DNA from 2 places in the Geobacillus sp. FJAT-46040 genome. Region 2 is predicted to be linked to the other one. Evidence: a T-box and tRNA genes for the amino acid it is inferred to sense, from the RefSeq annotation. Region 2 holds a T-box; the other holds one or more tRNA genes.
What was found. A T-box is a leader RNA that pairs with one kind of tRNA and senses whether it is charged. The one in region 2 lies ahead of ileS (isoleucine--tRNA ligase), so its partner is inferred to be a tRNA-Ile.

Region 1: it has a tRNA-Ile gene. The T-box ahead of ileS (isoleucine--tRNA ligase) is inferred to sense a tRNA for this amino acid. The anticodon was not compared.

The regions. Positions count from the first base shown of each region.
Region 1 covers NZ_NISS01000001.1:2,913,202-2,928,889, forward strand. Annotated here, with positions in the region: rRNA gene CD000_RS15610 (23S ribosomal RNA) at 1-2,829, opposite strand, end outside; tRNA gene CD000_RS15615 (tRNA-Ala) at 3,078-3,153, opposite strand; tRNA gene CD000_RS15620 (tRNA-Ile) at 3,160-3,233, opposite strand; rRNA gene CD000_RS15625 (16S ribosomal RNA) at 3,453-5,010, opposite strand; gene CD000_RS15630 (HD-GYP domain-containing protein) at 5,257-6,324, opposite strand; gene gyrA (DNA gyrase subunit A) at 6,470-8,926, opposite strand; gene gyrB (DNA topoisomerase (ATP-hydrolyzing) subunit B) at 9,079-11,001, opposite strand; gene recF (DNA replication/repair protein RecF) at 11,048-12,166, opposite strand; gene yaaA (S4 domain-containing protein YaaA) at 12,178-12,408, opposite strand; gene dnaN (DNA polymerase III subunit beta) at 12,597-13,733, opposite strand; gene dnaA (chromosomal replication initiator protein DnaA) at 13,906-15,258, opposite strand.
Region 2 covers NZ_NISS01000001.1:1,850,419-1,866,106, reverse strand. Annotated here, with positions in the region: gene CD000_RS09825 (YlmC/YmxH family sporulation protein) at 1-182, shown strand, start outside; gene pgeF (peptidoglycan editing factor PgeF) at 430-1,254, shown strand; gene CD000_RS09815 (YggS family pyridoxal phosphate-dependent enzyme) at 1,251-1,925, shown strand; gene CD000_RS09810 (cell division protein SepF) at 1,939-2,367, shown strand; gene CD000_RS09805 (YggT family protein) at 2,371-2,643, shown strand; gene CD000_RS09800 (YlmH family RNA-binding protein) at 2,766-3,539, shown strand; gene CD000_RS09795 (DivIVA domain-containing protein) at 3,618-4,130, shown strand; T-box leader at 4,228-4,448, shown strand; gene ileS (isoleucine--tRNA ligase) at 4,500-7,274, shown strand; gene lspA (signal peptidase II) at 7,358-7,849, shown strand; gene CD000_RS09780 (RluA family pseudouridine synthase) at 7,850-8,764, shown strand; gene pyrR (bifunctional pyr operon transcriptional regulator/uracil phosphoribosyltransferase PyrR) at 8,949-9,488, shown strand; gene CD000_RS09770 (solute carrier family 23 protein) at 9,647-10,927, shown strand; gene CD000_RS09765 (aspartate carbamoyltransferase catalytic subunit) at 11,115-12,041, shown strand; gene CD000_RS09760 (dihydroorotase) at 12,004-13,290, shown strand; gene CD000_RS09755 (carbamoyl phosphate synthase small subunit) at 13,292-14,386, shown strand; gene carB (carbamoyl-phosphate synthase large subunit) at 14,379-15,688, shown strand, end outside.

The sequences.
Region 1 (15,688 bases), 1.1 Mb from region 2:
CTTTGCGCGGTGGGAAATCTCATCTTGAGGGGGGCTTCACGCTTAGATGCTTTCAGCGCTTATCCCGTCCGCACATAGCTACCCAGCGGTGCCCCTGGCGGGACAACTGGTACACCAGCGGTGCGTCCATCCCGGTCCTCTCGTACTAAGGACAGCTCCTCTCAAATTTCCTCCGCCCGCGACGGATAGGGACCGAACTGTCTCACGACGTTCTGAACCCAGCTCGCGTACCGCTTTAATGGGCGAACAGCCCAACCCTTGGGACCGACTACAGCCCCAGGATGCGATGAGCCGACATCGAGGTGCCAAACCTCCCCGTCGATGTGGACTCTTGGGGGAGATCAGCCTGTTATCCCCGGGGTAGCTTTTATCCGTTGAGCGATGGCCCTTCCATGCGGAACCACCGGATCACTAAGCCCGACTTTCGTCCCTGCTCGACCTGTCCGTCTCGCAGTCAAGCTCCCTTGTGCCTTTGCACTCTCCGAATGATTTCCAACCATTCTGAGGGAACCTTTGGGCGCCTCCGTTACCTTTTGGGAGGCGACCGCCCCAGTCAAACTGCCCACCTGACACTGTCTCCCACCCCGCTAAGGGGTGCGGGTTAGAATTTCAATACCGCCCGGGTGGTATCCCACCGACGCCTCCACCGAAGCTGGCGCTCCGGCTTCCCAGGCTCCCACCTATCCGGTACAAGCGATACCAAAATTCCATATCAGGCTGCAGTAAAGCTCCACGGGGTCTTTCCGTCCTGTCGCGGGTAACCTGCATCTTCACAGGTAGTATAATTTCACCGGGTCTCTCGTTGAGACAGCGCCCAAGTCGTTACACCTTTCGTGCGGGTCGGAACTTACCCGACAAGGAATTTCGCTACCTTAGGACCGTTATAGTTACGGCCGCCGTTTACTGGGGCTTCGGTTCGCACCTTCGCTTCCGCTCAGCGCTCCCCTTAACCTTCCAGCACCGGGCAGGTGTCAGCCCCTATACGTCGCCTTTCGGCTTCGCAGAGACCTGTGTTTTTGATAAACAGTCGCTTGGGCCTTTTCACTGCGGCTCTTCAGGGCTCTTCACCCCAAAGAGCACCCCTTCTCCCGAAGTTACGGGGTCATTTTGCCGAGTTCCTTAACGAGAGTTCTCCCGCGCGCCTTAGGATTCTCTCCTCGCCTACCTGTGTCGGTTTGCGGTACGGGCACCTCTTCCCTCGCTAGAGGCTTTTCTTGGCAGTGTGAAATCGGGGACTTCCGGATCAATCCGTCGCCGTCACCGCTTGGCCTTATGATCCGCGGACTTGCCTGCGGATCAGCCTTGCGGCTTGGACAGGCTCTTCCAGCCGCCTGCTCGCCCTATCCTCCTGCGTCCCCCCATCGCTCAAACGGGAAGAAGGTGGTACAGGAATCTCAACCTGTTGTCCATCACCTACGCCTTTCGGCCTCGGCTTAGGTCCCGACTAACCCTGAGCGGACGAACCTTCCTCAGGAACCCTTAGGCTTTCGGCGCAGAGGATTCTCACCTCTGTTTTCGCTACTCATACCGGCATTCTCACTTCTAAGCGCTCCACCAGTCCTTCCGGTCTGGCTTCTCTGCCCTTAGAACGCTCCCCTACCGATGACCAACGGTCATCCCGCAGCTTCGGCGGCACGTTTAGCCCCGGTACATTTTCGGCGCAGAGTCACTCGACCAGTGAGCTATTACGCACTCTTTAAATGGTGGCTGCTTCTAAGCCAACATCCTGGTTGTCTCGGCAACTCCACATCCTTTTCCACTGAACGTGCACTTTGGGGCCTTAGCTGGCGATCTGGGCTGTTTCCCTCTCGACCACGGATCTTATCACTCGCAGTCTGACTCCCGGGCATAAGTCGTTGGCATTCGGAGTTTGACTGGGTTCGGTAACCCGATGAGGGCCCCTAGCCCAATCAGTGCTCTACCTCCAACACTCTCCATCCCGAGGCTAGCCCTAAAGCTATTTCGGGGAGAACCAGCTATCTCCAAGTTCGATTGGCATTTCACCCCTACCCACACCTCATCCCCGCACTTTTCAACGTGCGTGGGTTCGGGCCTCCAGCCGGTGTTACCCGGCCTTCACCCTGGACATGGGTAGATCACCTGGTTTCGGGTCGACGACGACGTACTTTTCGCCCTATTCAGACTCGCTTTCGCTGCGGCTCCGCCTCTTCGGCTTAACCTCGCACGCCATCGTCACTCGCCGGTTCATTCTACAAAAGGCACGCCATCACCCATCAACGGGCTCTGACTACTTGTAGGCACACGGTTTCAGGTTCTCTTTCACTCCCCTCCCGGGGTGCTTTTCACCTTTCCCTCACGGTACTGGTGCACTATCGGTCACTAGGGAGTATTTAGCCTTGGGAGATGGTCCTCCCTGCTTCCGACGGGATTTCCCGTGTCCCGCCGTACTCAGGATCCGCTCGGGAGGGAACGAAGTTTCGACTACAGGGCTCTCACCTTCTCTGGCCGGCCGTTCCAGACCGGTTCGTCTACCCCGTCCCTTTCTCACTCCCATCGTGAGCGGTCCTACAACCCCAAGAGGACATGCCTCTTGGTTTGGGCTGTTCCCGTTTCGCTCGCCGCTACTTGGGGAATCGCGGTTGCTTTCTTCTCCTCCGGGTACTAAGATGTTTCAGTTCCCCGGGTGTGCCCTCCATGCCCTATGGATTCAGGCATGGATACTGCCCCATTACGGACAGTGGGTTCCCCCATTCGGACATCTCCGGATCAACGCTTGCTTACAGCTCCCCGAAGCGTTTCGGCGTTTGCCCCGTCCTTCATCGGCTCCTAGTGCCAAGGCATCCACCGTGCGCCCTTTCTAGCTTAACCTATCGCGCTCTCGGCTTCTTCCTTTGCTTTATCGGTTATCTAGTTTTCAAGGAACGAAGCTGCTGCCTTGAGTCTGCTTCTTTGCAGCTTTGCGCCGAGGAATCCATCTTCCTTGAACCTGCTGGAAGACGAAGGCGCAAAGTAGCTCCTTTGAATTCGCTTCTTCGCTGGTTTGTGTCGAGGAATTCGGCTTCTCCGAATCCGCTTGTAGACGCAAAGCGACTTCTTTGAAACCTCTTACCTTGATATGGTGGAGCCTATCGGGATCGAACCGATGACCTCCTGCTTGCAAAGCAGGCGCTCTCCCAGCTGAGCTAAGGCCCCATCCAATGGGCCTAAGTGGACTTGAACCACCGACCTCACGCTTATCAGGCGTGCGCTCTGACCAGCTGAGCTATAGGCCCATATACACATTGCAAGGAACAATAAGTTCCCTCAAAACTAAACAAAACAGCAAGCGTCATTATAATCAAACTGATAGGTTTTGTCAAGAAATTCTGTCTAGCTTCGGCTCGCCGCCGCTCGGGGTCAAATAACCTTCGCCTTCGGGATGTAAACATCCCTCTAGGCGAAGAACATTTGCCCATCGCGGCGAAACGCTCGCCTCCGCTTTTCGTCCTTAGAAAGGAGGTGATCCAGCCGCACCTTCCGGTACGGCTACCTTGTTACGACTTCACCCCAATCACTTGCCCCACCTTCGGCGGCTGGCTCCCGTAAGGGTTACCTCACCGACTTCGGGTGTTGCAAGCTCTCGTGGTGTGACGGGCGGTGTGTACAAGGCCCGGGAACGTATTCACCGCGGCATGCTGATCCGCGATTACTAGCGATTCCGGCTTCATGCAGGCGAGTTGCAGCCTGCAATCCGAACTGAGAGCGGCTTTTTGGGATTCGCTCCCCCTCGCGGGTTCGCAGCCCTTTGTACCGCCCATTGTAGCACGTGTGTAGCCCAGGTCATAAGGGGCATGATGATTTGACGTCATCCCCACCTTCCTCCGACTTGTCGCCGGCAGTCCCTCTAGAGTGCCCACCTTCGTGCTGGCAACTAGAGGCGAGGGTTGCGCTCGTTGCGGGACTTAACCCAACATCTCACGACACGAGCTGACGACAACCATGCACCACCTGTCACCCTGTCCCCCCGAAGGGGGAACGCCCAATCTCTTGGGTTGTCAGGGGATGTCAAGACCTGGTAAGGTTCTTCGCGTTGCTTCGAATTAAACCACATGCTCCACCGCTTGTGCGGGCCCCCGTCAATTCCTTTGAGTTTCAGCCTTGCGGCCGTACTCCCCAGGCGGAGTGCTTATCGCGTTAGCTGCAGCACTAAAGGGTGTGACCCCTCTAACACTTAGCACTCATCGTTTACGGCGTGGACTACCAGGGTATCTAATCCTGTTTGCTCCCCACGCTTTCGCGCCTCAGCGTCAGTTGCAGGCCAGAGAGCCGCCTTCGCCACTGGTGTTCCTCCACATCTCTACGCATTTCACCGCTACACGTGGAATTCCGCTCTCCTCTCCTGCACTCAAGTCCCCCAGTTTCCAATGACCCTCCACGGTTGAGCCGTGGGCTTTCACATCAGACTTAAGGAACCGCCTGCGCGCGCTTTACGCCCAATAATTCCGGACAACGCTCGCCCCCTACGTATTACCGCGGCTGCTGGCACGTAGTTAGCCGGGGCTTCCTCGTGAGGTACCGTCACCGCGCCGCCTTGTTCAAACGGCGCTCCTTCGTCCCTCACAACAGAGCTTTACGACCCGAAGGCCTTCTTCGCTCACGCGGCGTCGCTCCGTCAGGCTTTCGCCCATTGCGGAAGATTCCCTACTGCTGCCTCCCGTAGGAGTCTGGGCCGTGTCTCAGTCCCAGTGTGGCCGGTCACCCTCTCAGGCCGGCTACGCATCGTCGCCTTGGTGAGCCGTTACCTCACCAACTAGCTAATGCGCCGCGGGCCCATCCGCAAGTGACAGCCAAAGGCCGCCTTTCAACCAAAGACCATGCGGTCTTCGGTGTTATCCGGTATTAGCTCCGGTTTCCCGGAGTTATCCCGGTCTTGCGGGCAGGTTGCCCACGTGTTACTCACCCGTCCGCCGCTGACCAAACCAGAGCAAGCTCCGATTTGGTCCGCTCGACTTGCATGTATTAGGCACGCCGCCAGCGTTCGTCCTGAGCCAGGATCAAACTCTCCAAAAGAAAGTTGATTGGCTTTTCGCATTGTCCAGCTTCGGCCAAAGCGGCCTCCGCTTTTCTTATGACGCTTGCGTTTTGTTTAGTTTTCAAGGAGCTTTTTCGCTGTCCCTTAATGATGACAGTTATTAAATAATAACCCATGGACAACGAAAAGTCAACAACTTTTTTATTTCTTTACCGTCACAAGCAATGTTGATTGTATCATGTGGATGTTGTTTAGGCAATAGTATTTTTTGGAACTGACACTGATCAACCTTGCACCATTTCCTCGATATATATGTCCCGCTGAACGCTTAGTGACAGCAACTGTCCGGTTTCGATGATCTTGACGATCGGCCGGGCTGGCTCGTCCGAAGGAATAAACATAACTTCAGCCATTTCGCCGTTGGAGAGTTTGACGACGGCTCCTGTTTGTAGGCCGATGAGATTGTTCACCAGCGCGGCGACAGCTTCTGTACTCAGTTTGCCGAACTGCTCCCTTTGCATCGTTTCAATGGCCCGAAACGGCGACTGTTTGCGACGGTATAACCGTTCTGAAGTCATGGCATGGTAGACATCAGCGACGGCAACGATCTGGCTGTAAGGGTGAATTCTTTCTGCTTTTACTCCGAGCGGGTAGCCGCTGCCGTCATTTCGTTCATGATGTTGCAACACAGCAAGTTTTGCCCCATGGTTTAGCGCAGGGATTTTTTGCACCATGCGGTAGCTGAAGACAGGGTGCTGCTTTACTTCATTGAACTCGGCTTCAGTGAGCGCTGACGGATTTGTCAAAATTCTCTTACTTACTTTCGCCATGCCACAGTCTGCTAGCACACCGGCAAGGGCGATTTGGTGGCATTCCCCTTCGCTGTATCCAAGCTGCATGGCCAAAAAGCCCGCGAGCAGCCCGACGCTGACGGCATGATGGTGCAAATATTCGTCCTTTGTTGCGTAATGATGCAACATAAGCAACTCCCGTTTTTGGCCCGCCATTCGTTCAAAAAGCGAAGTGATGACCCCTCTGATTTCGCCGATATCAACCGGCAAACCGGCTTGCCACGATTGAAACCATGTTTTGTATCGTTGGACCGCCTCTAAGTAGAAAGCCATCGGCTGTTTGGCAACCGCCGTTGATGCGGAATCGACGTTGGGAAATGGTTCACCGTTAGCAAGCAATGGTTCAACGTCCACTTCCTCAACGAGGAATTTTTCAAGTACGAGTAGCAACGGTTTCGTGATCACGGTGTTTTTCGGTATAATTGGACGTTTCGTCTTGCCGAGCACATCTTCAGCGAGCACGCATCCTTCGCGAAGCTGGGAGCGTTTCACACGGACCATCGATTAGTGCCCCCTTTGTCTTTTTTTCTCTATATTTCTATCGTAACATGATTTTGGCCGCGATGGCAGGCTTTTGAAACAGAAAAACGACGCCCCGCGCCTATAGGCGAAGCGCCGTTTCCGTTAGGCTGAATGATCTTCTTCTTTATTCCTCGTCCCTTTCTTCCTCAGGCACTTTCGCCACCGTAGCGACGCACTCATGCCCATCTTCGCCAGAGAGGCGAATGAGCTTAACGCCTTGGGCGATTCTTCCCGTCCGAGAAATATCGCTGACGGCAATGCGAATGAGCACGCCGCCGGTCGTGATCACCATGACGTCTTCATTGCCGACGACGGTTGTCACCGCAACGACAGGACCGTTTTTATCCGTGACGTTGCACGTTTTCAATCCTTTGCCCCCGCGGCTTTGCACGCGGTATTCCGAGGCCGGAGTGCGCTTGCCGAACCCTTTTTTCGTGACGACAAGCACATCATGATGGTCTTCTAAAATTTCCATGCCAACTACTTCATCCCCGTCATCAAGCGTGATCGCTTTGACTCCAGTCGCGCTGCGGCCCATCGCCCGCACGTCGGTTTCCGGAAAACGGATGAGCATGCCGTTTTTCGTACCGATGATCAAATGCTTTTTGCCATCCGTCAGCCGGACAGAAATCAGTTCATCCCCTTCGCGCAAATGGATGGCGATAAGCCCGTTGTTGCGAATATGGGCGAACGCTGAAAGCGGGGAACGTTTGGCAATTCCTTGCTTTGTCGCAAACACGAGGTAGCGTTCATCGCTAAACTCGCTTTCAATCGGAATCATGGCGTTGATCCACTCATCTTTATCGAGCTCAAGCAAGTTGATGATCGGCAGCCCTTTGGCTGTGCGGCCGAATTCCGGAATCTCGTAGCCTTTTGCCTGATATACTTTCCCTTTATTCGTGAAAAACAGCACGGTATCATGAGTCGACGTAATGAGCAAATGTTCGACAAAATCGTCTTCCGCCGTATGCATGCCTTGCACGCCCCGTCCGCCGCGTTTTTGGCTCCGGTACGTCGATAAAGGCAAGCGCTTGATGTAGCCTTTATGAGTAAGCGTGATGACGACATGCTCTTGTGGAATTAAATCCTCGTCATCGAACTGCTCAACGGCTCCTGAAACGATTTTCGTGCGCCGCTCATCGTTGAACCGCTCCTTAATTTCGCTCAGTTCATCGCGAATGATTTGCAATACTTTCTCTTCGTCGGCCAATACGCCTCTCAGTTCTGCGATCAGACGGACAAGGTCTTGGTATTCTTGTTCGATTTTTTCCCGCTCAAGGCCGGTTAACCGTTGCAGGCGCATATCCAAAATCGCCTGCGCTTGCCGTTCACTGAGTGAGAACCGCGCCATCAGCCCTTCGCGCGCCGCCTCCGTTGTCTGTGAGCGGCGGATGAGGTCGATCACTTCATCCAAATGGTCAAGGGCGATGCGCAACCCTTCCAGAATGTGAGCACGCGCCTCGGCTTTTTTCAGCTCAAACGCCGTCCGCCGGCGGATGACGGTTTTTTGATGGTTTAAATAATGCTCCAAACACTCTTTTAAGTTCAGCACTTTCGGCTCGCCGTTTACCAAAGCAAGCATGTTGATGCCAAAACTCGTTTGCAATGCCGTATGTTTGTACAAATTGTTCAACACAACCTTCGCGTTGGCATCGCGCCGCACTTCGATAACGATGCGCATGCCGCTCCGATCCGACTCGTCGCGCAAGTCGGTGATGCCGTCAATTTTTTTGTCGCGCACAAGTTCGGCGATCCGCTCGATCAGTTTCGCCTTGTTTACTTGGTAAGGGAGCTCGGTCACAATGATCGTTTCCTTGCCGTTTGGCTGCTGCTCGATTTCGGCCTTGGCGCGCAATGTAATGGAGCCGCGACCCGTTTCGTACGCCTTGCGGATGCCGCTGCGGCCGATAATTTGTCCAGCGGTTGGAAAGTCAGGTCCTGGGATGTATTCCATCAAATCGGCAACCGTCATCTCCGGATTTTGGCTTAATGCCAACAAGGCATCAATCACTTCGCCAAGCTGGTGCGGCGGAATGTTCGTCGCCATTCCGACAGCGATGCCGGATGAACCGTTGACAAGCAAATTAGGAAACCGGGACGGCAGCACGACCGGTTCTTTTTCCGAACCGTCATAGTTGTCTTGATAGTCAATCGTGTCTTTGTTGATATCGCGCAAAAGCTCCATGGCGATTTTCGACATGCGCGCTTCCGTGTAGCGCATCGCTGCTGCCGCGTCGCCGTCAATCGATCCGAAGTTGCCATGTCCGTCGACAAGCATGTAGCGGTAGTTGAAATCTTGCGCCATGCGCACCATCGTGTCATACACGGCGGCATCCCCGTGCGGATGATATTTCCCGATCACTTCGCCGACGATGCGAGCCGACTTTTTATACGGTTTATCGGCAGTCATGCCGAGGTCGTGCATGGCATATAAAATGCGGCGATGCACCGGCTTCAGCCCGTCGCGCACGTCCGGCAGGGCGCGCGAAACGATGACGCTCATCGCATAGTCAAGAAACGAAGAACGCATTTCCTGGCTGATGTTCACTTCGCGGATGCGCGGTTGTTCGTGTTCTGCCATTCGTTCAAACCTCCCTTTGAAACCTCCTCCAGTCCGGACCGCCCGGCCAGGCGGACGCGGACGGACGGCGGGCGCCGCTTCGCTCGCGCGCCGGGTGTCCCCGTCGGCAAGGTGAAGCGAGGAGGGCGGCTGATTCCCTCTTTTTTTTTATCCTAAATGTCCAAGTTTTTCACATAACGGGCATTTTCTTCGATGAACTGGCGGCGCGGCTCAACTTTATCGCCCATTAAAATTTCAAACGTTTCATCTGCGTCAATGGCGTCTTGCAAGCTCACTTGCAGCAACGTTCTCGTTTCCGGATTCATCGTCGTTTCCCAAAGTTGCTCCGGATTCATTTCGCCCAATCCTTTATAGCGTTGAATCGTCGGTTTTGGCTGGTCCGGCAGCTCGGCAAGGATTTTCTCAAGCTGGCGGTCGTTGTAAGCATAACGCACCTGTTTTCCCTGCTCGATTTTATACAGCGGCGGCTGAGCGATATAAATGTAGCCGTGTTCAATCAATTCCCGCATATAACGGTAAAAAAATGTTAAAAGAAGCGTGCGAATATGGGCCCCGTCAACATCGGCGTCGGTCATGATAATGACCTTATGGTAACGCGCCTTTGAGATGTCAAACTCTTCGCCAATGCCCGTGCCAAGGGCGGTAATAATCGCCCGCACCTCATTGTTCGACAAAATTTTGTCCAAGCGCGCTTTTTCCACGTTAAGGATTTTCCCGCGCAGCGGCAAAATCGCTTGGAAATGGCGGTCGCGCCCTTGTTTCGCGGAGCCGCCGGCCGAATCGCCCTCGACGACATACAGCTCGCTGATCGACGGGTCTCTTGACGAACAGTCAGCCAGTTTGCCCGGCAAATTGGAAATTTCAAGCGCACTTTTGCGCCGCGTCAGTTCGCGCGCTTTTTTCGCCGCCAGCCGCGCCCGCGCCGCCATCATGCCTTTTTCGACGATTTTTCGGGCAATCGTCGGATTTTCAAGCAAAAACGTTTCAAATTGTTCGGAAAAGACAGCGTCGGTCACCGTGCGCGCATCGCTGTTGCCGAGCTTCGTTTTCGTTTGCCCTTCAAACTGCGGCGATGGATGCTTGATCGACACGATGGCCGTCAGCCCTTCGCGCACATCTTCGCCAGTCAAATTCGTGTCGTTTTCTTTAAAAATTTGCTGCTTGCGAGCGTAATCATTGATAATGCGCGTCAGCGCCATTTTAAAGCCAGATTCATGTGTGCCGCCTTCATGCGTATGAATGTTGTTGACAAACGAATAAATATTGCTCGTATAGCCGTCGTTGTACTGCAAGGCGATTTCTACGGCAATGCCGTCACGCTCGCCAGCGATATAAATTGGCTCTTCGTGCAGCACTTCTCGTGTTCGGTTCAAATGACGGACGTATGAACGAATGCCGCCTTCGTAAACATATTCGTTTTTTCGGCTGTCAACCCGTTCGTCCGTCAGCGTGATTTTTAAGCCGCGATTTAGAAAGGCGAGCTCACGCAACCGAGTGGCCAGCGTTTCATAGTCAAATTCGGTCGTCTCAGTGAAAATTTCCGGGTCCGGCTTAAAACGGGTCGTCGTTCCGGTCCGGTCTGTCTCGCCGATGACTTGCAAGTCGGTGCACGGTTCTCCGCGCTCGTACCGCTGGTAATGGATTTTTCCATCCCGATAGACGTAAACTTCGAGCCATTCCGATAAGGCGTTGACGACCGAAGCGCCAACGCCGTGCAAGCCGCCGGACACTTTATAGCCCCCTCCGCCAAATTTCCCACCGGCATGAAGGACGGTCATAATGACTTCGACGGCGGGACGCCCGGTCGCCTCGTGAATGTCAACCGGAATGCCACGCCCGTTGTCGGCGACGGTGATGCTGTTGTCTTTGCCGATCGTCACATCGATGTTTGTGCAATAGCCCGCCAACGCCTCGTCGATGCTGTTGTCGACGATTTCCCAAACGAGATGGTGCAGTCCTTTCGGCCCCGTCGAGCCGATGTACATCCCCGGGCGCTTGCGGACCGCTTCAAGGCCTTCAAGCACTTGGATTTGGCTTGCATCGTACGTCTGCTCAACCCGTTGTTCCATTGTCATGCCTGATCACCTACGCTTTCTTTGCAAACGTTCAACGGTCTCGCGGTCAAGAAGGAGCGGTTACCGAACCAGAATGGACTCGATAAATAGCCGCTTCTTGAATGATATCGTGCTTAATGCCGTCAATGCTTGTTGTTGTGACAAAAGTTTGCACTTTTTTCCGGATGGCATCAAGGAGGTGGGTTTGCCGAAAGTCATCAAGTTCTGACAACACATCATCCAGCAATAAAATGGGGTAATCGCCTAACTCGGAAAAGATGAGCTCAAGTTCTGCCAGCTTGACCGCTAGCGCGGTTGTACGTTGTTGCCCCTGGGAACCGAAAGTTTGCACGTTTTTTCCATTCACGAAAAACGCGATGTCATCACGATGCGGGCCGACCAGCGTTGTTCCCCGCTGAACTTCCCGTTCCCTCATGGCGGCGAACGTTTCACTGTATGCTTCTACTATTCTCGACAATTCCGCCTTTTCTGATACGTCGACCGACGGTTCGTATCGGATGCAAAGCTGTTCGGCGCCGCGGCTGATTTCATAGTGGATTGGCATCGCCCATTGCTCAAGCAGCGACAAAAACTGGCGGCGCCGCAGCGTAATTTTGGCCGCCAGCAATACAAGCTGCTCAGTTAACACATCAAGAACCGCCTCATCGCTCCGCTCGCGCGCCTGCATCATTTTTAAGTAATGATTGCGTTGTTGCAGCAGCTTTTGGTATTGGCTCAAATCATGTATATACACAGGCGACACTTGCCCGATTTCCATATCGACAAATCGGCGCCGCACTTGCGGACTTCCCTTGACTAAACTCAAGTCTTCGGGAGCAAACATGACGACATTCAAATGGCCGACGTATTGGCTGAGCCGCTGCTGTTCAATATGGTTACATCTTGCTTTTTTTCCTTTTTTTGAAATAAGCAACTCAAGCGTTAACGACCCGCTTCGTTTTTCCGCTCTTCCTTCTATTTTAGCATACTCTTCATTCCAACGGATAAGGTCTTTATCGTTGGACGTGCGGTGCGACTTCGCCATAGCCAAAACATAAATGGCCTCCATCATGTTCGTCTTTCCTTGGGCATTTTCTCCTAAGATGACGTTCACGCCCTCACCAAAATTCAGCGTTTCATACTCATAATTCCGGTAATTCGTCAACGTTAAGTTGGTCAAAAACACCGAACCTTCACCTACTCCGCTTTTACGACGACGAACATGCCAAACGGTTCAATGTCGATCCGGTCGCCGTCTCTCAGCTTTCGCCCGCGCCGGTTTTCCCGTTCTCCATTGACAAGCACGTGATGTTCCTGCAAAAACCATTTGGCCGCACCGCCAGTATCGATCAATCGCACAAGTTTCAAAAGCTGCCCCAGCGTAATCGTTTCCGTTGTAATCGTCACCCGTTGTTCCATCCGTGTCATCGCTCGCTTTCCTTCAAACTGCCTATTCTTTTATTTTACCGGAAAATCCGCCCACTCGCAAAGAAAGCCGATGGGAAGGATGGGCATAGATGTTGCCCGCCTTCTCATCGGACTTGAGAAAAAGCAGCGTTGTCGGGCTGCTTTTGCCCTTGAAGCTGAATGGTTTTCGCCAATAGGAGGGCGGTGGGTCAATATGTTCTCACCGGCAAAATGAGCTGAAGCATCGAATCGGTATGAAGCGGGCGCAACAGGAACGGCCGCATGGCCCCAGTGAAGCTGATTTGAATGTCTGTTCCATCAAGCGCCCGCAACGCGTCCATCATATATTTCGCGCTGAACGAAATGTTCAACTCTTCCCCTTCAAGAGACTCCGTTTGCAGCTGCTCCGTCACTTTCCCGATCTCCGGAGAAATCGAAGAAATTTCGAGCATTCCTCCAGGAAGCGTCGTCAGTTTCACAACGTTGTTCCTTCCTTCTCGAGCAAGCAAGGACGCTCGGTCGATTGCCTGCAGAAACTCTTTTGTATTGACGATCATGGTCGTTTTGCTTTCTGTTGGAATCAAGCGGGCCGTCTCCGGATAGTTGCCGTCAAGCAGCCGGGAAAAGAAGAGAAGGTGCTCGGCCTTAAATAGCACTTGATTGGCTGTCATGACGATGTCCACCGGGTGGTTGCCGTCATCCAAAATTTTGCTGAGCTCATTAAGACTTTTTCCAGGGATGACGACGTTGTATGATACTTCATTTTCCGACTCAATTTTCACTTTGCGCATGGCTAAGCGATGACTGTCGGTCGCTGTGCAGACAAGCTCGCCATGTTCAACTTTCCAGTTGACACCTGTCAAGATTGGGCGCGTTTCCGATGTAGAAACGGCGAACACCGTTTGCCGAATCACGGTTTTCAATAAATCAGCCGGGATTTGAAACACGTTTTCTTCTTCAATTTGCGGCAGGCGCGGATATTCGTCGGCGTTTAGCCCATTGAGGCGGAATTCTGAGTGCCCCGAGCGGATGATCGTCAAAAAGTTGTCTTCCGTTTCGATTTCCACCGTTTGTTGCGGCAGTTTTTTCACGATTTCAGAGAAAAAGCGCGCCTGCAGTACGATGCTCCCCGGTCTTTTCACGTCAACGAGCAACTTGCCTTCTTTTTCAAGCGGAATAAACGATTCAATTGAAATGTCGGAATCGCTTCCGGTCAGCGTTACTCCCGAGGCGGTTGCTGTTAGTTTGATTCCGGTCAAAATCGGAATCGTCGTTCTTGTCGATACGGCTTTCATCACGTCTTGGACGCTCTTGGCCAACGCTTCGCGGTCAATGGAAATGTTCACGTTGCTGTTCCTCCCCGTTTCTTTAGATCGTCGGAAATAAATTATAAAAATATAAAAATAAAAACCGTAGTACTAGTCGTATGGCTTGTTAGTATGTGGATAAACAAAAAAAGCGAAGCAAGCACAGCCTGTCCACATGTGGATAAGCTGTGCATAAAACCGAGACAGTTGTTCACAGTTGCTTCAGCTTTTCTTGAATCTCTTGTATATGCCTTTGCAGCTGCGTATCGGTTTGCAAAAGCTTTGATATTTTTTCATGGGCGTGGATGACGGTTGTATGATCGCGTCCCCCAAATTCATCGCCGATTTTCGGCAACGAACAGTCGGTCAGTTCGCGGGAGAGATACATGGCAATTTGCCGAGGGAACGCGACCGATTTTGTTCGCTTTTTCGCTTTAAAATCTTCCATCTTGATGTTGAAATGCTGTCCAACAACGCGCTGAATGTCTTGAATCGTGATTACCTTCGGCTTTGCGCTCGGGATGATGTCTTTCAATGCCTCTGCTGCCAAGTCAGCGGTGATCTCTTTGTTGATGAGCGACGAATAAGCGACGACGCGAATGAGAGCGCCCTCAAGCTCGCGGATGTTCGAGTCAATTTGATTGGCGATATAAAGCATTACCTCGTTTGGAATGTCAAACCCCTCCGCCTTCGCCTTTTTGCGGAGGATAGCAATCCGCGTCTCCAAATCAGGCGGCGTAATGTCGGTGATGAGCCCCCACTCAAAGCGCGAACGCAAGCGGTCTTCGAGTGTTGGGATTTCTTTCGGCGGTCGATCGCTTGAGATGACGATTTGCTTGCTCTCCTCGTGCAGCGTATTAAACGTATGGAAAAATTCTTCTTGCGTTTGTTCTTTTCCGGCCAAAAACTGAATATCATCGATCAGTAGGACGTCAACGTTCCGATACTTGTTGCGAAAGTCGTCAGGGCGGTTGTCTCGGATGGCGTTAATAAACTCATTCGTAAATTTCTCTGAAGATAAATAGACCACTTTCGCCGATGGGTTATGTTCAATCACGTAATGGCCGATCGCGTGCATTAAGTGTGTTTTTCCAAGTCCGACGCCGCCATAGATAAACAAGGGGTTGTATGCTTTGGCCGGAGCCTCAGCGACCGCCAGTGAAGCGGCATGGGCGAACCGGTTGCCGGAGCCGATGACAAACGTATCGAACGTGTATTTCGGATTTAACATGCTTTGTGGGAAATCGTTTGTCTCTTCATACGGTTTCCGTTGCTTTTTCTTAGATGACTGGAACTCTAGTTCTTCATCATCCTGATTTGGCGGAATGATAAACTTGACGGCCAATTCTTCGCCCGTGATGGTGTAGATCGTTTCCGCAATCAAATGAGAGTAGCGAGAATCAAGCCAATCTCTAGCAAACTCGTTCGGGGCTACGATGACGAGCGTGTCACCTCGTAAAGAGTGGGCTTTTGTTGACTTGAGCCAAGTTTCAAAGCTCGGCTTGCTGATTTTTTGTTCAATCTCCGCGAGCACGCGATCCCATAAGTCATGGATATTTTCCACCCGTTGCCCCTCCCTTAAGTCAGAGGATGATCGTTTGTTTAAAAAAATAAGTTTGTGGAAAAAGCATATTAAGGAAATAAAGAAGCTTTTCGACAAAATCCACCATCTGTGGGTAACATTATTAACGCGTTGTGAAAAAACTATTCACAATCTATCCACAAAATGTGGATAGACTCCTCTTATCCACATAATTATCCATAGTGAAAACACAATAATAATAGCAAATAAAGCGGCTTGTTGCAACGGGATTTTTTTGATTATCCACAAAATGGACGGGATGTGAAAAAATCATTATCCACACCATTGAACATGTGAAAAAAATGTCGATAAATGTTGTGGATTGTTGATAGGGAGAAAAAATTTATCCACAGCGCTGATCAGAGTTGGAAAAACGAAGAGGCGGTTGACATTTGCTAAGATTGTTCAATAT
Region 2 (15,688 bases):
TTGGCAATATTGGGGACATTGATATTGATTTAAATACTGGAAAAATCCGCTCACTCATTATTTTAGGCGCCGGAAAGATGCTCGGGCTGTTCGGCCGCGAAGAGGCGGTCGTCATTCCATGGCAGAACATCGTCAAAATCGGAGCCGATGTTATTTTAGTCCGCCTTCATGATTCCGATTAAACGGCTGGTGCAACGATTGGCCCCGTCGCTTGCAACGCGGCAGGACGATGTTGCAGACCTTTCCGCTTTTCGTGGGCAGATCGGCTATGCCGCCAGCGCGGTTTTCGGGCGGCAATAAGGGTTGGACAATTTCTGCGGCAATGTTTCGACAAAATCATAAATAAAGGTTATCATGGATAAACAAACTATGATAAAATAGGAAAAAAAGTGATAAAAAACTACAAAAAACAGCGTGAGGTTGACGCGAATGCCGGACATTTTTCAACAAGAAGCCCGCGGCTGGCTCCGCTGCGGTGCGCCTCCGTTTGCTGGAGCCGTCGCTGGATTGACGACGAAACATGGCGGGGAGAGCAAAGGGCCGTTCGCTTCGCTGAATATGGGGCTGCACGTCGGCGACGATCGCACGGTTGTTGTCGCCAACCGCGGGCGTTTGGCGCAATGGCTCTCATTCCCGCTTGAGCGATGGGTATGTTGTGAACAAGTGCATGGCGCCGACATTCGGAAGGTGACGAAAAACGAACGGGGGAACGGAGCGCAAGATTTCGCCACGGCGGTTCCAGGGGTCGACGGGTTGTATACAGACGAAGCGGAGGTATTGCTCGCGCTTTGTTTTGCCGATTGTGTGCCCATTTATTTTGTGGCGCCATCTGCTGGGTTAGTCGGCCTTGCTCATGCCGGGTGGCGGGGAACGGCGGGCGGCATCGCTGGTCACATGGTGCGGCTTTGGCAAACGCGCGAACACATCGCGCCGAGCGACATCTATGTTGCCATCGGACCTGCCATCGGTCCGTGCTGTTATACGGTTGACGACCGTGTCGTGGACAGTCTGCGCCCGACGATTCCTCCGGAAAGCCCGTTGCCATGGCGGGAAACAAGCCCAGGGCAATATGCGCTCGACTTAAAGGAAGCCAATCGGCTTCAGTTGATCGCGGCTGGCGTTCCGAACAGCCATATTTATGTGTCAGAACGCTGTACAAGCTGTGAGGAAGCGTTGTTTTTTTCCCACCGCCGCGACCGCGGAACGACTGGAAGGATGTTGGCGTTTATCGGCCGAAGGGAGGAGACGGCATGACGGTGCGCGACAACTTGGCGGCCATTCGCCGAGAAATCGAGGCGGCCTGCGCTCGCGTCGGCCGCGATCCGGCCGGCGTGCGCATCGTGGCGGTCACTAAATATGTCGATGCCGAGCGGGCGATGGAGGTGCTTGACGCCGGCATTGCCGACCTCGGCGAAAACCGCTCCGACCAATTGATTGAAAAGCATGCACGGATCGGAAATCAAGCGACGTGGCATTTCATTGGGACGCTTCAGTCGCGCAAAGTCAAAGACATTATTGATAAAGTCGATTACATTCATTCACTCGACCGCTTGTCGCTCGCGAAAGAAATTGAAAAACGGGCGGTGCGGCCAGTAAAATGTTTTGTGCAAGTGAACGTGTCGGGGGAAGTGACCAAACACGGGCTCGCCCCCGAAGAAACGATTCCGTTTATTGAACAACTTCGCGCCTTTTCGCGCATCGAAGTCGTCGGATTGATGACGATGGCGCCGCACACGGACGACGAAGCGGTATTGCGCGCTTGCTTTCGCCAATTGCGGATGCTGAAGGAACACGTTCAGGCGTTGGGAATGGCCCATGCCCCATGCACCGAACTGTCAATGGGCATGTCAAACGATTACACGATCGCCATCGAGGAAGGAGCGACGTTTGTGCGCATAGGCAGCGCGCTTGTTGGATCATTGTAGGAGGTGAAACCGGATGGGATTGATGAAAAAATTCCGTGATTATTTTTTAGAAGAAGACTACGAAGACTATGAAGAAGAATATGAGGCGCCACAGCCGGAAGAAGAGGCGCTGCCGAAGACGGCAGGCAAGGCGAACGTCGTCAGCCTGCAAAGCGTGCAAAAATCGGCGAAAGTCGTGCTTGCTGAGCCGAGGGTGTATGCGGAGGCGCAGGAGATCGCCGACCATTTGAAAAGCCGGCGCGCGGTCATCGTCAACTTGCAGCGCATCCAGCATGAGCAGGCGAAGCGGATCGTCGACTTTTTAAGCGGCACGGTGTACGCCATTGGCGGCGACATTCAGCAAGTCGGCACAAAAATTTTTTTATGCACCCCGGAAAACGTCGACGTCAGCGGCTCGATTTCGCTCGACGGCGAGGATGACAGACCGATGAAGAGGTGGTAGCTGTTGGATTATGTACTCACGTTTTTGACGACAGTGATTCAAGTGTACTCGTATGCGCTGATCATTTATATTTTAATGTCATGGTTTCCCAATGCGCGCGAAACGCGGTTCGGACAGATGTTGGCCGCTATTTGCGAGCCGTATTTGGAGCCGTTTCGGCGGGTCATTCCGCCGCTTGGCATCATTGACGTCTCCCCAATCGTCGCGTTTATCGTTCTTGAATTCGCGACGAGAGGGCTTCACGCCCTGTTCGACATTCTTCAGTCGCAGTTTTAACTTCGTTTTGCGCGCACGGCGCCGCCGCTCTCCGCTCGGCAGGCAAAAAGGCGGAAGGGCGAAACTCGCAGAGAGGAATCCGTTGTGGGTTCCTTTCTTCCATGAAAGCAAGGTGACGTCGAGTGGAGCTGTATCAGCATTTTCGCAAAGAGGAACATCCGTTCATTGATCAAGTGCTCGAGTGGAAGGAGATGGTGAGCCGTCAGTACGCTCCGAAGCTGACCGATTTTCTCGATCCGCGCGAGCAGCAAATCGTGCAAAGCATCGCCGGCGGTGCGGAAGATGTGCGCGCGTTCTTTTTCGGCGGCGCCCCGTTTGTCGAGCGGAAGCGGGTGTTTCTCGCTCCGCCGTATATCGATCCTGAGGAAGAGGATTATGGCATTGTACTGTTTGCCGTCCGCTATCCGGCGAAATTCGTTTCCCTTGAACATCGCGATGTGTTGGGGGCGCTGATGTCGCTTGGCTTGCGGCGCGGCAAGTTTGGCGATATTCTCATTCGGGATGGGGAAATTCAGTTTTTTGTTGCTGCTGAAGTCGCCGACTACGTCCGCTTGCATGTCGAAACGATCGGCAAAGCTCCGGTTGCGCTTGAGCCGCTTCCGTTGTCGGCAGCCATGCCGCTTGCCGAAACGTGGGAGGAAGGAACGGTCACGGTGTCTTCTCTAAGGCTCGATGCTGTGCTCGCTCAGGCGTTTCGCCTTGCGCGCGAGAAAGCGCGTGCGCTTGTTGAAAGCGGGCTTGTCAAAGTCAACTGGAAGGTGGTGGACAAGCCGGATTTCCTCTGCGGACCGGGCGATGTCCTGTCGGCGCGCGGTTTTGGCCGCTGCAAGCTGTTTTCGGTGGAAGGGCCGACGAAAAAAGAGCGCTGGCTCGTTCAGATTGGCCGACAAAAATAAGCAAATGACGGCAGGAAATCGGCAAACCATGTCGAATGAAAGTGAAGAAAAGGAATGATGGAGACGGAGGTGGCCGTTGTGCCGTTGACGCCATTGGATATTCACAACAAGGAATTCAGCCGCGGGTTTCGTGGGTACGATGAAGACGAAGTGAACGAGTTTCTCGATCAAGTCATTAAAGACTATGAAATGCTCATCCGTGAAAAAAAACAGCTGGAAGAAAAAGTGGCCGAACTGACGGAAAAGCTGAACTACTTTGCGAACATTGAAGAGACGCTCAATAAGTCGATTCTTGTTGCACAGGAAGCAGCGGAAGAAGTGAAGCGGAATGCGCAAAAAGAGGCGAAGCTGATCATTAAAGAGGCGGAAAAAAACGCCGAGCGCATCATCAGCGATGCATTAGCGAAATCGCGGAAAATCGCCCTCGAGATCGAGGAGCTGAAGCGGCAGTCGAAAGTGTTCCGCGCCCGTTTCCGCATGCTTGTCGAGGCCCAGCTCGATATGATCAACAGCCGCGATTGGGACGAGTTGATGGAGTATGAGGCGCCGGATTTGGAAGAAGGGGCGAGAGAACCGCTGTCACAGCCTTGACGAACCGAAGACGTTTCGGTTATAATAATTGGCAAAAATCGCCGCATCAGCCGCCGTGGGAGGCGGTTGGCTTTTTTCCGGATGAATAGTGAAATAGTCATCGACGATGAAAGGGACAGTAGCTCTTGAACGGCCGGTCGCAGCGAGCCGGGGATGGTGGAAGCCCGGCATCGGCGCAAGAGTGAACATCACCCTGGAGTTCCATGCCGAACATCCAGTAGGCCATGGCGCGTCATTCCCGTTACGAATGAAAAGTGGGCTGTGCGTCGTTTGCATGGCCAAGAAGGGTGGTACCGCGAGACCGTTCTCGTCCCTTGCCGGGGGAGAACGGTTTTTTATTTTGATTTGATGCTTGAAGGAGGAGCGAAGATGGACTACAAAGAGACGCTGCTTATGCCGCAAACCGACTTCCCGATGCGCGGTAACTTGCCGAAGCGGGAGCCGGAAATGCAAAAAAAATGGGAAGAGATGGACATTTACCGGAAAGTGCAGGAGCGGACGAAAGGACGGCCGCTGTTTGTTCTGCATGACGGCCCGCCGTATGCCAACGGCGACATTCATATGGGTCATGCGCTGAACAAAATTTTAAAAGATATCATCGTCCGCTACAAATCCATGAGCGGCTATTGCGCCCCATACGTGCCGGGCTGGGATACGCACGGCTTGCCGATCGAAACGGCCCTTGCCAAGCAAGGAGTTGACCGCAAATCGATGAGCGTCGCCGAGTTCCGCAAGCGGTGCGAGCAATATGCGTATGAACAAATCGACAACCAGCGCCGGCAATTCAAGCGGCTCGGTGTGCGCGGCGACTGGGACAACCCGTACATTACGCTCAAACCGGAGTACGAAGCCCAGCAAATTAAAGTGTTTGGCGAAATGGCGAAAAAAGGGCTCATCTACAAAGGGTTGAAGCCGGTCTATTGGTCGCCGTCAAGCGAATCGGCGCTCGCCGAAGCGGAAATCGAATATAAAGACAAGCGCTCGCCGTCGATTTATGTCGCCTTCCCGGTGAAAAACGGCAAAGGCGTGCTTGAGGGCGATGAGCGAATCGTCATTTGGACGACGACGCCGTGGACGATTCCGGCGAACTTAGCGATCGCGGTTCATCCGGATTTGGATTACTATGTTGTCGATGTCAGCGGAAAACGGTATGTCGTCGCTGCCGCCTTGGCGGAATCGGTGGCGAAAGAAATCGGTTGGGACGCATGGTCGGTCGTCAAAACGGTCAAAGGAAAAGAGCTTGAATACGTCGTGGCGAGACATCCGTTTTATGAGCGCGACTCGCTTGTTGTGTGCGGCGAACACGTCACGACCGACGCCGGTACGGGCTGCGTCCATACGGCGCCGGGCCACGGGGAAGACGACTTTCTCGTTGGGCAAAAATATGGGCTTCCGGTCCTTTGTCCGGTTGATGAACGCGGCTACATGACCGAGGAAGCGCCGGGATTTGCCGGAATGTTTTACGAAGACGCCAACAAGGCGATTACACAGAAGCTTGAGGAAGTCGGCGCTTTATTGAAGCTTGGGTTTATCACCCACTCGTATCCGCACGACTGGCGGACAAAGCAGCCGACGATTTTCCGGGCGACAACGCAATGGTTTGCATCGATCGATAAAATCCGCAACGAGCTGCTTCAAGCGATTAAGGAAACGAAATGGATTCCGGAGTGGGGGGAAATCCGCATCCACAACATGGTGCGCGACCGCGGCGACTGGTGCATTTCCCGCCAACGCGCCTGGGGGGTGCCGATTCCGGTCTTTTACGGCGAAAACGGTGAACCGATCATCACCGATGAGACGATTGAGCATGTGTCGAACTTGTTCCGCCAATACGGGTCGAACGTCTGGTTTGAACGCGAGGCGAAAGACTTGCTGCCGGAAGGATTCACCCATCCGTCGAGCCCGAACGGCATCTTTACGAAAGAAACGGACATTATGGATGTCTGGTTTGACTCCGGTTCGTCGCACCAAGCCGTGTTGGTCGAACGCGACGATCTCGTGCGTCCGGCTGATTTGTACTTGGAAGGCTCCGACCAATACCGCGGCTGGTTCAACTCATCGCTGTCCACCGCCGTTGCCGTCACCGGCAAAGCGCCGTATAAAGGCGTGTTGAGCCACGGCTTTGTCTTGGACGGCGAAGGGCGGAAAATGAGCAAGTCGCTCGGCAACGTCGTCGTGCCGGCGAAGGTGATGGAACAGTTTGGCGCCGACATTTTGCGCCTTTGGGTCGCTTCGGTTGACTACCAAGCGGACGTGCGCATCTCCGACCATATTTTAAAACAAGTGTCGGAAGTGTACCGGAAAATCCGCAACACGTTCCGGTTTATGCTCGGCAACTTGTTCGATTTCGATCCGAACCAAAACGCCGTGCCGATTGGGGAGCTTGGCGAAGTCGACCGCTATATGCTGGCGAAGTTGAACAAGCTGATCGCCAAAGTGAAAAAGGCCTATGACAGCTACGATTTCGCCGCGGTTTACCATGAGATGAACCATTTCTGCACCGTCGAGCTGAGCGCGTTTTACTTGGATATGGCGAAAGACATTTTGTACATCGAAGCGGCCGACTCGCGCGCCCGCCGCGCCGTGCAGACGGTGCTCTATGAAACGGTCGTCGCGTTGGCGAAGCTCATCGCGCCGATTTTGCCGCATACCGCCGATGAGGTGTGGGAGCATATCCCGAATCGAAGAGAAAACGTCGAAAGCATCCAGCTCACCGATATGCCAGAGCCGATCGCGATCGACGGCGAAGAAGCGCTGCTCGCGAAATGGGATGCGTTTATGGATGTACGAGATGACATGTTAAAAGCGCTCGAGAATGCGCGCAACGAAAAAGTGATCGGCAAATCGCTGACCGCGAGCGTCACGGTCTACCCGAAAGACGAGGCGCGGAAGCTGTTGGCGTCGCTTGATGCCGACTTGCGCCAGCTTCTCATCGTTTCCGCGTTTTCCGTTGCCGATGAGCCGTATGACGCCGCACCGGCCGAAGCCGAGCGGCTCGACCACGTAGCCGTCCTCGTCCGCCCGGCGGAAGGCGAGACGTGCGAGCGGTGCTGGACGGTGACGAAAGAAGTCGGCGCCGATCCGTCGCATCCAACGCTTTGTCCGCGCTGCGCGCACATTGTGAACGAACATTATTCGGCATAACAAAAGCGGCAGGCTGCCCCAAGGTAGCCTTGTCGCTTCATTTGTTTGCCATGGCGAATTATGCTACAATGCAAAAAGGATGAATGAGAAGGACAGGGGGACTTGGCACGGTGGCATACTATTGGATTGCGGCGGCGGTCATCATCCTCGATCAATGGACGAAATGGCTTGTCGTCCGCTATATGCGGCTTGGGGAAAGCATCCCGGTCATTGACAATGTACTCTATATTACGTCGCACCGCAATCGCGGCGCGGCGTGGGGCATGCTGGAAGGGCAGTTTTGGCTCTTTTATTTGGTTACGGTTATTGTCGTGGCGGCGATCGTGATTTACATCCGCCGCCTGAAGCCTTCCGAGCGCCTGGCCGGCGTGGGGCTTGGGCTGATGCTCGGCGGGGCGATCGGCAATTTTATCGACCGCGTATTCCGGAAAGAAGTGGTCGACTTTATTCATACGTACATCGGCACGTACAGCTTTCCGGTGTTCAATATCGCCGACTCGGCGCTGACCGTCGGCGTCATCTTGCTGTTTGTCCATATGTTTTTTTTCGCGACACCAGAGAAAGGGAATGAGTAGATGGACACGATCACGTTTCACATCGAAGACGAATATGACGGCGAGCGGATCGATAAAGTGATCGCGGCGCTAAATGACGAATGGTCGCGTTCGCAAGTGCAGCAATGGATCAAAAACGGGCTTGTGACCGTCAATGGCGAGACGGTCAAGGCGAACTACAAATGCGAGGCGGGCGACGCGGTCGCCGTCTCACCGCCGGAGCCGGAGCCGCTTCATGTGGAACCGGAGCCGATTCCGCTCGACATTTATTACGAGGACGAGGATGTCCTTGTCGTCAACAAACCGCGCGGCATGGTCGTCCACCCGGCGCCCGGGCATATGCGCGGCACGCTTGTGAATGCGCTTCTCGCCCATTGCCGCGACTTGTCCGGGATCAACGGCGTGCTTCGCCCCGGCATCGTCCATCGCATTGACAAAGACACATCAGGACTGTTGATGGTGGCGAAAAACGACGCCGCCCACCGCTCGCTCGTCGAGCAGCTCGTGAACAAAACGGTGACGCGCCGCTACAAGGCGATCGTCCACGGCGTCATTCCACACGATTACGGGACGATCGACGCGCCGATCGGCCGCGACAAGCGCGATCGAAAGAAAATGGCGGTCACCGAAGAAAACGGGAAGGAAGCGGTCACCCATTTCCGCGTGCTCGAGCGGTTTCGCCATTATACGTATGTGGAGTGCCAGCTGGAAACGGGGCGGACGCACCAAATTCGCGTCCATATGAAATACATCGGCTACCCGCTCGCTGGCGACCCGCAATACGGGCCGAAAAAAACGCTCGCCATCGACGGCCAGGCGCTGCACGCCGGGGTGCTTGGCTTCCGTCATCCGAGAAGCGGCGAGTATTTGGAGTTTGAAGCACCGTTGCCTCCAGAGTTTGCCGAATTGCTCGAATGGCTGCGAAAAAACGATTGACAAACGGACGCAGCCGCTTTACAATGAAAACAAGTGAACAGGAACCTTTAAGTTCAGTCCTGTGAGGCTGAAAAGGGGTCGGAATGACAAAGAAGGGCGATGTATGCCCATCTTGTTTGGTGATAAGCGCGCCATCCCCCGCTTCACAGGCGGGGGGTTTTTTGTGCCAACGGAGGTGGCTTGGATGCAAAAGGCGGTCGTGATGGACGAACAGGCGATTCGCCGCGCTTTGACGCGCATCGCCCACGAAATCATCGAACGAAACAAAGGCATTGACGGCTGCGTGCTTGTCGGAATTAAAACGCGCGGCATTTACTTGGCGCGCCGCTTGGCGGAGCGGATCGAGCAAATTGAAGGGGCGTCCGTTCCCGTTGGTGAACTCGATATTACGCTGTATCGCGACGATTTGACGGTAAAAACGGATGATCATGAACCGCTTGTGAAAGGAACGAATGTGCCGTTTCCGGTGACCGAGCGGAATGTCATTTTAGTTGATGACGTGCTCTTCACCGGCCGGACGGTGCGGGCGGCGATGGATGCGGTCATGGATTTGGGCCGCCCGGCGCGCATCCAGCTCGCCGTGCTTGTTGACCGCGGCCACAGGGAACTCCCGATCCGCGCTGATTTCGTCGGCAAAAACGTGCCGACCTCTCGTTCGGAACTGATCGTCGTGGAGCTTTCGGAAGTGGACGGCATCGATCAAGTCTCCATTCATGAAAAATAGCGAAGCACCCTTTTAAGAGCAGTCCCGTGAGGCTGCAAAAGGGGCGGAATCGTTTCGGCTGTTTCTGCACCCTCTTTGCGTCTTCGCGGGCAAAGAGGGATTTTTTTGTGCACACTAGAAAGCAAGCCTCGCTCATTTGATCAAAGGAGTGACGAAAGATGAACAAACCGGTGTTGGACATTCAAGACCGCCCGACTGTTGGGCAATGGATCACCTTAAGCCTTCAGCATTTATTCGCCATGTTTGGGGCGACGATTTTAGTGCCGTACTTAGTCGGCTTAGATCCGTCGATCGCCTTGCTGACAAGCGGGCTTGGAACATTGGCGTTTTTGCTCATTACGAAATGGCAAGTGCCGGCGTATCTTGGCTCGTCGTTCGCCTACATTGCGCCGATCATCGCGGCGAAAACGGCTGGCGGCCCGGGAGCGGCCATGATCGGCAGCTTCCTCGCCGGATTGGTGTACGGGGTTGTCGCCCTCATCATTAAAAAAGCCGGCTACCGCTGGGTGATGAAACTGTTGCCGCCGGTTGTGGTCGGCCCGGTCATCATCGTCATCGGCCTCGGCTTGGCCGGGACGGCGGTCGGGATGGCGATGAACGGCCCGGACGGCAAATACAGCTTGCTCCATTTCTCGGTGGCGCTCGTGACGCTCGCGGCCACGATCGTCTGCTCCGTGCTCGCGCGCGGCATGTTGAGCTTGATTCCGGTGCTTGTCGGCATTGTCGTCGGCTATCTCTACGCGTTGGCGGTCGGGCTCGTCGATTTGTCGAAAGTGGCGGCGGCGAAATGGTTCGAATGGCCGGATTTCTTGATCCCGTTTGCCGATTATCCGGTGCGCATCACTGCCGAGATCGTCATGCTCATGGTGCCGGTGGCGATCGTCACCTTGTCCGAGCATATCGGCCACCAGCTCGTCTTAAGCAAAGTCGTCGGCCGCGACCTCATTCAAAAACCGGGGCTGCACCGCTCGATTTTAGGGGACGGAACGGCGACGATGATCTCCGCCTTGCTTGGCGGTCCGCCGAAAACGACGTACGGGGAAAACATCGGTGTGCTGGCGATCACCCGCGTCTACAGTGTCTACGTGCTGGCCGGCGCGGCGGTCATCGCGATCGCTTTCGGCTTCGTCGGCAAAATCACGGCGCTGATCAGCTCGATTCCGACGCCGGTCATGGGCGGTGTGTCGATCTTGCTGTTTGGCATCATCGCCTCGTCCGGACTGCGGATGCTCGTTGACAGCCGCATCGACTTCGGCGCGACGCGCAACTTGGTCATCGCCTCGGTCATCTTGGTCATCGGCATCGGCGGAGCGGTGCTGAAAATCAGCGACAGCTTCCAAATTACCGGGATGGCGCTCTCGGCCATTGTCGGCGTCCTCCTCAACTTGATTTTGCCGGGGCGTCCGCAAGCCGCGGAAAACCTATTTGAAGAAAACTAGAGCGACCATGTCGCCTAATAGGAGAAAGCACCTTTTAATTAAGTCCCGCGAGGCTTAAAAAGGTGTGAAAACAGGCGCATCCAGGGCCGGAGTGCACCTTCTTCGGCTCTGCCATGCGCCGATCGTCACACCTTGCCTGGCCGGCAAGGTGTTTTTTTTCGCGAAAAAACGAAAAGGAGCGAGACCGATGACCCATCTTTTCGCATTAAGTGAACTGCCGCTTGATGAAATCCACCGTTTGCTCGATGAAGCGGAAGCGTTCCGCAGCGGGCGCATCTGGCGCCCGGCGGCGCCGATGTACGTCGCCAACTTGTTTTTCGAACCGAGCACGCGCACGAAATGCAGCTTCGAGATGGCGGAACGGAAGCTTGGGCTTCATGTCATTCCATTTGACCCGGAACGCTCGAGCGTGCAAAAAGGGGAGACGCTGTACGATACCGTACGGACGCTTGAGGCGATCGGCGTCGATGCGGTTGTCATCCGCCATCACGAAGATGCGTATTTCGAAGCGCTCCGCCATGCGGTCGGCATTCCGATCATCAACGCCGGCGACGGCTGCGGGCACCATCCGACCCAGTCGCTCTTGGATTTATTGACGATCCGCCAAGAGTTTGGCGCCTTCACTGGCTTGACGGTGGCGATCATCGGCGACATCCGTCATAGCCGCGTCGCCCGCTCCAATGCGGAAGTGTTGACAAGGCTGGGGGCAAACGTCCTGTTTTCCGGACCGGCGGAGTGGAAAGATGAAACGAATCCGTACGGGACGTACGTCGACATCGATGAGGCCATCGCCCGCGCCGATGTCGTGATGCTTTTGCGCATCCAACATGAACGCCATGCGGAAACGATGGGGCTGACAAAAGAAGAGTACCATGCGCGGTACGGGCTGACGCTTGAGCGGGCGCTGCGGATGAAATCGGGCGCCATCATCTTGCACCCGGCGCCGGTCAACCGCGGGGTCGAAATCGCAAGCGAACTTGTCGAAGCGAAGGCATCGCGCATTTTTAAACAAATGGAAAACGGCGTCTACGTCCGGATGGCTGTCTTAAAACGGGCAATGGAAGGGAGAATGGAGCATGGGCGTATGGCTGAAAAATGGCATGTCGTTCAATAAAGATGGGGAATTGATGCGGACACATATCAAAATCGAACACGGAACCATTGCAGCGATCCTCTATGAACAGCCGCTGGAAGCGAATGAGGAGGACGTTATCGACGTTGGCGGCCGTCTCATCGTTCCTGGCCTGATCGACTTGCACGTTCATTTGCGCGAACCGGGCGGCGAAGCGAAAGAAACGATTGAAACGGGCACGCTCGCCGCGGCGAAAGGCGGATTTACGACGGTTGCTGCCATGCCGAACACGAACCCAGCGCCGGATCGGAAAGAGCAGATGGAATGGCTGCAAGCCCGCATCCGCGAAACGGCGCGCGTCAACGTGCTTCCGTACGCGGCGATCACGATTGGGCAAAAAGGGGAGGAGCTGACCGATTTTGCGGCGCTAAAAGAAGCAGGGGCGTTCGCCTTTACCGATGACGGCGTCGGCGTCCAGTCGGCCGGGATGATGTTTGAAGCGATGAAACAGGCGGCGGCGCTCGATATGGCGATCGTTGCCCATTGCGAGGACGACACGCTGACAAACGGCGGAGCGGTGCATGACGGCGAGTTCGCCCGGCGCTATGGACTTCGCGGCATTCCATCCGTCTGCGAGGCGGTGCACATCGCCCGCGACGTCTTGCTTGCCGAGGCAGCCGGATGCCATTATCACGTCTGCCATATCAGCACGAAAGAATCGGTGCGCGTCGTCCGCGACGCGAAGCGGGCCGGCATCCGCGTCACCGCCGAAGTGACGCCGCACCATCTGCTCTTGTGCGATGAGGATATTCCAGGGCTTGATGCGAACTACAAAATGAACCCGCCGCTGCGCAGCCGCGCGGACCGTGAAGCGCTCATGGAAGGGCTGCTCGACGGCACGATCGATTTTATCGCCACGGACCACGCGCCGCATACGGCTGCGGAAAAAGCGAAAGGCATCGAGGCGGCGCCGTTTGGCATCGTTGGGCTCGAAACGGCGTTTCCGCTCTTATATACCCATTTCGTCAAAACAGGCGTGTTTACATTAAAGCAGCTTGTCGATTGGCTGACGATCAAGCCGGCGCAATGTTTCGGCCTCAAGGCCGGGCGGCTTGCCGTCGGGGCGCCGGCGGATATTGCGGTCATTGATTTGGAAACAGAAGAAGCGATTGATCCCGAGACGTTTGCGTCCAAAGGGAAAAATACGCCGTTTGCCGGCTGGGTGTGCCAAGGCTGGCCGGTGATGACGTTTGTCGGCGGTACACTCGTATGGGAGAAAGGGAGAGAGTAACATGAAACGGCAACTGATCTTGGAAGACGGCTCGTTTTTTGTCGGCGAAGCGTTTGGCAGCTTGAAAGAGACGACCGGGGAAGTCGTCTTTAACACCGGCATGACCGGGTATCAAGAAATTTTGACCGACCCGTCGTATTGCGGGCAAATTGTGACGATGACGTATCCATTGATCGGCAACTACGGCATTAACCGCGACGACTTTGAAGCGATCCGCCCGCATGTGCACGGGTTCATCGTCAAAGAAGCGTGCCTCATGCCGTCCAACTGGCGCGGAGAACTGACGTTGGACGAGTATTTGAAAGAAAAAGGCATCCCTGGCCTTTCCGGCATCGACACGCGCAAACTGACGCGCCTTATCCGCCAATACGGAACGTTAAAAGGGATGATCTGTGGGCTAGATGTCGATCCGGTGGAAGCAGCAGCCAAGCTGCGGGCGATGGAGTGGCCGCGCGACCAAGTGCGGCGCGTCTCAACGAAAAGCGCCTACCCGAGCCCGGGGCGCGGTGAGCGCATCGTCTTGATTGATTTCGGGATGAAACACGGCATTTTGCGCGAACTGAACAAGCGAAATTGCGATGTGATCGTCTTGCCGTACAACGCCACCGCTGAAGAGGTGCTCGGCTGGCATCCGGATGGGGTCATGCTTTCCAATGGACCGGGCGACCCGAAAGACGTGCCGGAAGCGATCGAGATGATCCGCGGGATTCTCGGCAAAGTGCCGCTCTTTGGCATCTGCCTCGGCCATCAGCTGTTCGCGTTGGCGTGCGGCGGGAATACGGAGAAAATGAAATTCGGCCATCGCGGCTCGAACCATCCGGTCAAAGACTTGCGCACCGGCAAAGTCGCCATCACGGCGCAAAACCATGGCTATACCGTCACGCACGAGTCGCTTTCTGGCACCCGGCTTGAGGTGACGCATATCGCCTTAAATGACGGCACAGTCGAAGGGCTGCGCCATCTCGATTTCCCGGCGTTTACGGTGCAGTATCATCCGGAAGCGTCGCCGGGGCCAGAAGATGCCAATCCGCTGTTTGACGAGTTTTTGGCGCTCATCCGCCAGTTCAACAAGAAAGGAGAAGTCATCCATGCCTAAGCGCCGCGACATTGAAACGATTTTAGTCATCGGCTCGGGGCCGATCGTCATCGGCCAAGCGGCCGAGTTCGACTACGCAGGGACGCAAGCGTGCTTAGCCCTAAAAGAAGAAGGATACAAAGTCATTCTGGTGAACTCAAACCCGGCGACGATCATGACCGATACGGAAATCGCCGATAAAGTCTATATGGAGCCGCTGACGCTCGATTTTGTCGCCCGCATCATCCGCAAAGAGCGGCCGGACGCGATTTTGCCGACGCTTGGCGGCCAAACGGGCCTCAACTTGGCGGTTGAGCTCGCCAAGGCCGGCGTGCTTGAAGAGTGCGGCGTCGAAATTCTCGGCACGAAGCTCGAGGCGATCGAAAAGGCGGAAGACCGCGAACAGTTCCGCGCCCTCATGAACGAGCTTGGCGAGCCGGTGCCGGAAAGCGCGATTATTCACAGCCTGGAAGAGGCGTATGCGTTTGTCGAACAAATCGGCTATCCGGTCATCGTCCGCCCCGCGTTCACGCTCGGCGGCACGGGCGGCGGCATTTGCACGAACGAAGAAGAGCTTGTCGAGATTGTGTCAACTGGCTTGAAGATGAGCCCGGTGCATCAATGCTTGCTCGAGCGGAGCATCGCCGGCTACAAGGAGATTGAATACGAAGTGATGCGCGACGCCAACGACAACGCGATCGTCGTCTGCAACATGGAAAACATCGACCCGGTCGGCATTCATACGGGTGACTCGATCGTCGTCGCCCCGAGCCAGACGTTAAGCGACCGCGAGTACCAGCTGCTCCGCAACGCGTCGCTTAAGATCATCCGCGCGCTTGGCATCGAAGGCGGCTGCAACGTCCAGCTCGCGCTCGACCCGGACAGCTTCCGCTATTACGTCATTGAAGTGAACCCGCGCGTCAGCCGCTCGTCGGCGCTGGCGTCAAAAGCGACGGGGTATCCGATCGCGAAATTGGCGGCGAAAATCGCCGTCGGGCTGACGCTTGACGAAATGATCAACCCGGTCACCGGGAAAACGTACGCCTGCTTCGAGCCGGCGCTCGATTATGTCGTCACGAAAATTCCGCGCTTTCCGTTTGACAAATTTGAATCGGCGAACCGCCGCCTTGGCACGCAAATGAAAGCGACCGGCGAAGTGATGGCGATCGGCCGGACGTTTGAAGAATCGCTGTTAAAAGCGGTTCGTTCGCTCGAGATCGGGGTGCATCATCTGGAATTGAACGAGGCGAAAACGGCCGCCGACGACGTGATCGAAAAACGGATCCGCAAGGCGGGCGACGAGCGGCTCTTTTACATCGCCGA